DNA from 3 places in the Streptomyces vinaceus genome. Region 2 is predicted to be linked to each of the others. Evidence: riboswitches for the same ligand, from Rfam matches in the RefSeq annotation. Region 2 holds a riboswitch; each other region holds the start of a gene.
What was found. Region 2 has a riboswitch for cyclic di-AMP ahead of CP980_RS08360 (M23 family metallopeptidase). Riboswitches for the same ligand answer to the same signal wherever they lie in the genome.
Positions count from the first base shown of each region.

Region 1: another riboswitch for cyclic di-AMP. It lies ahead of CP980_RS05795 (M23 family metallopeptidase); the one in region 2 lies ahead of CP980_RS08360 (M23 family metallopeptidase).
Region 3: another riboswitch for cyclic di-AMP. It lies ahead of CP980_RS20200 (LysM peptidoglycan-binding domain-containing protein); the one in region 2 lies ahead of CP980_RS08360 (M23 family metallopeptidase).

Region 1 covers NZ_CP023692.1:1,298,620-1,300,873, forward strand. The annotation lists gene CP980_RS05790 (SGNH/GDSL hydrolase family protein) at 1-107, opposite strand, end outside; gene CP980_RS05795 (M23 family metallopeptidase) at 273-1,241, opposite strand; cyclic di-AMP (ydaO/yuaA leader) riboswitch at 1,244-1,420, opposite strand; gene CP980_RS05800 (tyrosine-protein phosphatase) at 1,760-2,254, shown strand, end outside.
Region 2 covers NZ_CP023692.1:1,916,939-1,919,192, forward strand. The annotation lists gene CP980_RS08355 (GntR family transcriptional regulator) at 1-61, opposite strand, end outside; gene CP980_RS08360 (M23 family metallopeptidase) at 231-1,025, opposite strand; cyclic di-AMP (ydaO/yuaA leader) riboswitch at 1,039-1,197, opposite strand; gene CP980_RS08365 (M16 family metallopeptidase) at 1,382-2,254, opposite strand, start outside.
Region 3 covers NZ_CP023692.1:4,470,277-4,472,530, reverse strand. The annotation lists gene CP980_RS20200 (LysM peptidoglycan-binding domain-containing protein) at 69-764, opposite strand; cyclic di-AMP (ydaO/yuaA leader) riboswitch at 767-937, opposite strand; gene CP980_RS20195 (LysM peptidoglycan-binding domain-containing protein) at 1,220-2,254, opposite strand, start outside.

The DNA.
Region 1 (2,254 bases), 620 kb from region 2:
CCGAGAAAGGTCCCCCCGGGCCCCGGGTCCCCCACACCCTCGGTGAAGCTGTCCCCGATCGCCGCGTACGAGCCGATGGTCTTGAGTGTCGTCTTCGTCGCTGCCACGAGGACACATCCTTCACCCCGACACGTGACCTACGCCACCGTAGGCAGGGGTTGACGGGCCGTGATCTATACCACCTGGTCGGTACGGAATAACAGCGCGTGAGGCCGGGACCCCCCTCGGGTCCCGGCCTCACGTGTCCTGCGGCCCGCTGACGACGGGAGCCGTCAGATGCTCACGCCCTTCGAGCGGAGGTAGGCCAGCGGGTCGATGTCCGAGCCGTAGGACGGCCCGGTACGGATCTCGAAGTGCAGGTGCGGGCCGGTGGAGTTGCCCGTGGAGCCGGAGAGGCCGATGGTCTGGCCGCCGGCGACGCTCTGGCCGACCGAGACGGAGAGCTGGGACAGGTGGCCGTACTGGGAGTACTTGCCGTCCGCGTGCCGGATGACGACCTCGTTGCCGTACGCGCCGCCCCAGCCCGCGGAGACCACGGTGCCCGCGCCGACGGCGCGGACGGTGGTGCCGGAGCTCGCGATGAAGTCGACACCGGTGTGGTAACCGCTGGACCACATGGCGCCGGGGGTCTTGTACTGGGTGGAGATGCCGCCACCGGCGACGGGGGCGACGAAGCCGGCGGCGCTGACCGCACCGGCGGCGGACCGGGCGGTGGCGCTCTTCTGGGCGGGCGCTGCGGGCGCAGCGGGGGCCGCGGGGGCCGCCTCGGGGGCGGAGGCCTTCTCGTCCGCCGCCGCGTGCGAGGACTTCTTCGCCGGGGCCGGGGCCGGCTCGGCGGCCGGAGCCTCGACGCCCTTCGCGGCGAGGGTCAGCTTCAGCCCGGGGTGGATCAGCGAGGGGTCGCTGCCGACGGCCTCGCGGTTGTCCGCGTACAGCTGCTGCCAGCCGCCCGCCAGGTGCCGGTCCTGGGCGATCTTGGAGAGGTAGTCCCCCGGCACGACCGTGTAGACGGCCGAAGTGGCCGGCGAACCCTGCTGGACGGCGGTGGGCACGGACACCGGGGCCGCCGGGAGCTGCGGGGCCTGCGCGGGAGCCGCGGCGGGTGCGGAGGCCGGAGCCGCCTGGGCGCCGGCGGCACCGAGCAGCGGCAGCGCGAGGGCCGCACCGCCGGTGCCCGCGACGGCGAAGCCGCGCGCCACGGAACGGGACTTGGGACGTCGGTGCTTACCCTTTGCAGGCATGGCGAATTCCTCTCCGTCGCCTGCGAGGTGAGCTGTCGGGTTCGGACTGGAGATGTCCGGCCGCGCATGAACGGAACATGAACGGCTTCACCCCGAGCTGTTCGGACCGAAAGATCCGGAACAGCGGCCTACCTGGTTCCCCCGCTCCTGCCGCGCGCGTGAATAGTCGGGTGCGGTTTCCGGACGGCGGCAGGATTCGGCGGTCCATCCGGATCGATCGCGAAGGTAATCGAGTTGAGGCACGCGGAACAAGCCACGAATTTCCTGACGGATTCACAGAACGGGGAATCCGACGGAATTCCGGTCACCCTCCGTCCATTCCCCGGCGCCAACAACCGCTCCGGCCGGGCCATTCGACTTCGGTGATCAGGCACTCACGGTCACCGTATGATCTGGCTCACGGGGCCGGGTCCGATCTCGCCTCCGGCAATGGCAAGTTGGTGCCAAGTAGCGTAATTCGGACAGACCGCCACGATGCGGAGGAGTGCCCCGTGACCCAGCAGATACCCCGGCCCGCACTGACGGAGCCCGTACCCGAGCCCGAACTCGAAGGAGTGCGCAACTTCCGTGACGTGGGCGGGTTGCCGACCACCGACGGGCGCCGGGTCAAGCCGGGAAAACTGTTCCGTAGCGGACATCTGGCACATGCCACCGAAACCGATGCAGAATTCCTCGCATCGCTCGGCCTGCACACCATCTTCGACTTCCGCAACAACGCCGACCACGCCCTGGAGGGGCTCGACGTGGAGCTCCCCGGCGTACGGAACGTCAACATCCCGCTGTCGGATCCGGCCGACGGCAAGGAGTTCTGGAAGATGGTCCGCGACGGAGGGGTCGAACAGCTCCGCGGGCTCCTCGGCGACGGAAAGGCCGCCGACCGGATGGCCGACTCCTACCGCGCGATGATCGAGAACCGCACCGCCGAGCACAGCCGGGTCGTGCACGCCCTCGCCGAGGACAGCGTCCCGGCGCTCATGCACTGCGCGGCCGGCAAGGACCGGGCCGGCCTGTCG
Region 2 (2,254 bases):
AGACCCCCGAGACGATGTCTTCGCGGATTGCCGTGCATACCGCGTGCGCAGGAATACGCAAGTCCGGACCTCCGCCTATTTCCGACTGCCGACCGCCTTACGGGGACTCTATTGCACCGGGCGATAAATTCCGAGCGCGGACGGAAAGAGGAGATGTTTACGGCCAGCACGAAGGCCCCGGCTCGGGGAGCCGGGGCCTTCGGGGAAGAGCGGGGTGCGGGTGGCGCGGATCAGACGTCGACGCCGTGGCTGCGCAGGTACGCGACCGGGTCGATGTCCGAGCCGTACTGGGCGCCGGTACGGGCCTCGAAGTGCAGGTGCGGGCCGCTGGAGTTGCCGGTGGAGCCCGACAGGCCGATCTGCTGGCCGGCGGTGACCTGGTCGCCGACGGAGACGCTCAGCGAGGACATGTGGCCGTACTGCGTGTACGTGCCGTCCGCGTGCTTGATGACGACGTTGTTGCCGTACGCGCCGCCCCAGCCCGCCTCGACCACGGTGCCGACGCCGACCGCGTGCACCGTGGTGCCGGAGGCGGCGTGGAAGTCGATGCCGGTGTGGCTGCCGGAGGACCACATGCCGCCGCCCGCGTGCCACTGGGTGCTGACGTAGGACCCCTCGACGGGGGCGACGAAGGTGTTGAGGCGCTTGCGCTCCTCCTCGCGGGCGGCGCGCTCGGCGGCCTCGCGCTCCGCCTTCGCCCGCTCCTCGGCCTTCTGCTTCGCCTCGGCGGCGCGGGCCTTCGCCTCGGCCTCCGCCTTCGCCTTGAGCGCCGCGGCCTCGGCCGCGTGCCCCTGGGCGTCGGCCTGCGCCTCGATCTGGCCCTGGAGGTCCTCGGCGGTCACGACGGCGTTCAGGCCGGTGTCCTCCATGGAGGGGGCCTGGTCCGACGCGGCGAACGCCGGGCCTGCGAGGGAGCCGACGACACCGGTGGTGGCGAGGGCGGCTATGCCGGCGTAACCGGCGGTCTTGCGGCTCAGACGACTGGAACCACGGTGCTTACCGGCGGCACGACTGCCAAACGCCATGAAGGGGCTGATCCTTTCCTTCCTTCTCGCCTACCGGGTTAGCTGACGGGTTCGGAGCAGGAAGGTCTCCTACGGACCCCCTCTGGCGAGGCGGTCCGATTCACCCCAGGGACGCATGTGGGTCCCCGGCTCCCCAGGCTCGCGCCTGACGGGGACTCGGCGATCGCTGCCCGGTGCCGCGGATGCGGCGGGTACAACTGACGGACAGCACGGCCGACGCTAGGCGGATCATCAGTCAATCGCCAAACAGACACGCGTTTTTGTTGCATACGCCACACCCCATACGAGCAACCTCTCCACGAAACAGACAAAAGGGGCCCCGACGGACAAGCCGCCGGAGCCCCTTGAGATGCGCGTCAGTTGGTGACGACGGTGACCTCACCGATGCCGAGCGCCCGCACCGGCTCCTCGATCTGCGCGGCGTCGCCCACCAGGACCGTGACCAGGCGGTCCAGCGGGAAGGCGGCCAGGACGGCCGAAGTCGCCTCCACCGTGCCCGTTTGGGCCAGCTGCGCGTACAACCGGGCCTGGTAGTCGTCCGGAAGCTCCTGCTCGACCTGGTCGGCGAGCGTGCCCGCGACGGCCGCGGCCGTCTCGAACTTCAGCGGGGCCACGCCCACCAAGTTCTGCACCGCCACGTCCCGTTCGGCGTCGGTCAGGCCGCCCTCCGCGAGGGTGCGCAGCACCTTCCAGAGGTCGTCGAGCGCCGGGCCGGTGTTCGGGGTGTCCACCGAGCCGCTGATGGCGAGCATCGAGGCGCCCTTGCCGTCGGCCGTGGAGCGCAGCACCTGACCGAAGGCGCGCACGCCGTACGTGTACCCCTTCTCCTCGCGCAGCACCTTGTCCAGGCGCGAGGTGAGGGTGCCGCCCAGGCAGTACGTGCCGAGCACCTGCGCCGCCCAGACCCGGTCGTGCCGGTCCGGACCGATGCGGCCGATGAGCAGCTGCGTCTGGACCGCGCCGGGCCGGTCCACGATGACCACGCGCCCGGTGTCGTCGGCGGTGACCGGCGGGACCGGGAGCGGCTCGGCGGAATCGCCGGTCCAGGCGCCCAGGGTGTCCCCCAGGACGGCGTCCAGGTCGATGCCGGTCAGGTCGCCGACGACCACCGCGGTGGCGGTGGCGGGGCGTACGTGGGCCTCGTAGAAGGCGCGTACGGCCGCGGAGTCGATCCGGGCGACCGTCTCCTCGGTGCCCTGGCGGGGCCGGGACATCCGCAGGGCCGGCGG
Region 3 (2,254 bases), 2.6 Mb from region 2:
GGGACGACGCGCCGGGCGGTCGGGCTGCCGCGGCGCCGCACGGGCGGCCGCGGGTGTCACTGCAGGATTCAGCTGAGCTTCAGCTTCTGGCCCGGGAAGATCAGGTCGGCGTCCGAGACGATGTCCTTGTTGAGCTCGAAGAGCTTCTCCCAGCCGCCCTTGACGCCGTTGGCCTCGGCGATGGTGCCCAGGGTGTCGCCCGCCTTGACCTCGTACGAGCCGTTGCCGGTCTTGACGGCCGGGGCCTCGGCGCGCTCGGAGCGGGTGACCGGCGCGGGGGTCTCGCGCTTGGTCTCCTTCTTCGGCGCCGTCTGCTTCGGCTGCGTCTTCTTGGTCTCGGTCTTCGTCTCCGTCTTCTTCGGGGTGTCGGTCGCGCCACCACCGGTGTAAGCGGAGTTCGAGAGGCCCTTGCCGCAGACCGGCCAGGCGCCCTTGCCCTGGCCCTTGAGGACCTTCTCGGCGATGGCTATCTGCTGCGACTTGGAGGCCTGGTTGGCCTGCGCGGCGTACGACTTGCCGCCGTACGCGGCCCACGTCGAGGACGAGAACTGCAGGCCGCCGTAGTACCCGTTGCCCGTGTTGATGGACCAGTTGCCGCCGGACTCGCACTGCGCCACGGCGTCCCACTGGGAGGCGGTGGCGGCGGAGGCCGAGCCGGCCGCCATCAGGGGGGCGGCGACGGCGACACCGGTGACACCGGCGAGCGTGACGATGCGGGCGGCCTTGGAGGCGCGGCGGTGCTTGCCCTTGCCGGAAATCAGCATGGAGTTCTCCTCACCGACGCCTGCGAGGTGAGCTGTCGGGTTCGGGCTGATGAGTGCCCGGCCGTGCGGTGTGGCGCACGACTTAACCCCTAGCCGTTCCCCTGCCGTCTCTCAACGGCCGGTCCCGGCGCCTACCTTGGTTCCCCCGCTCCTGCCTTCGGCGCTTGACGCGACGACTGTTCCCCCCGTCCGCCGGCAGGATTCGGCGATGCGGTCGAAGGAGCCCGCGGTGGCGGGCGACTCAGAAGGTAGACAGGTCCCTCCCCGATGTTCAACGAGGAACACCGGGGAGAAACGGGCCCTACTTGCGCCCCTCCCGATGGCATTTGCGCAGGTGAGGGCGGGGTTTGCGGAAGGTCACAGGCGGGACACGCCAGTTGACCGGAAGAGACACATGTCTCACTTGCAGATAACGGACATTCAGCCTTTTCTGGGTGTCCGAAGTGCCGCTATTTTCAACTTAGATCCAGATTCTGACCGGGCTTGATCAGATCTGCGTCATCGCCGATGACCTGCTCATTGGCCTGGTAGAGCGCGTTCCAGCCGCCCTTGACCCCCTTGGCAGACGCGATGGTCGCCAGACTGTCGCCCGCCTGGACCGTGTACGAGGGGTCTGACGCCGCGTCGGATGTGACGGGCACCTCAAGAGCGGGCGCACCACGGTGCTTGCCGACGCCGGAGGGGTCCGGGATGCCGGCCGGGTCGGTCGTGGCACCCGGGGTGCCCGGGGCCGACGGGGAAGCGGGGGCGCTCGGGTCGGCCGGGGTGACCGGAGCGGTCGGGTCCGGGCTGCCGGGCGTGGTCGGGGTCCCCGGGGCGGTCGGGTCGGAGGGCGCCGTCGGGGTGCCCGGGGCCGTCGGGTCGCCGGGGGCGCCCGGGAGCACCGGGGCGCCCGGCGAGGTGGAGGGGGCGTCCGGGTCGGGCATGACGGGCAGTCCGCTGTTGGGCGCGAGCGGCGCCGGCGGAAGCGTGAAGACCGGGGACGGGGTCGGGGTCGGGGCGCCGAAGTCCTGGGGCTTCGCGCCGGAGCCGCCCGCCGGGACGGAGTCGTCGGGGCGCGAGGGGCTCGCGCCGATCGGACCGAGGGTGCCGGGCAGGCCCGGGTCGACGGCCGCCGCGGGGCCCTGCTGGGTCAGTCCGGCCGACTCCGAGCAGTGGCCGAAGGCCGAGGGGCCCTGGGCGCCCAGCACGCGCTCGGCGACGGCGATCTGCTGCGAGCGGCTCGCGAGGTCGGGGCGCTCGGCGAACTCCAGGCCGCCCGAGGCGTTCCACTGCTCCTGCGTGAACGAAAGTCCGCCGTAGGCACCGCTGCCGGAGTTGGCGCTCCAGGAGCCGCCGCTCTCGCACTCGGCGACCGTGTCCCACGTGGAGGCCTCGGCCGCGCTCGCGCCGGTGGCGGCGAGCAGGGGCAGGGCCAACGCGGAACCGGTGACTCCGGCGGTGACGACTATCGCGGGTACCTGGCGGGGCCGTCTGTGGCGGCCGTTCCC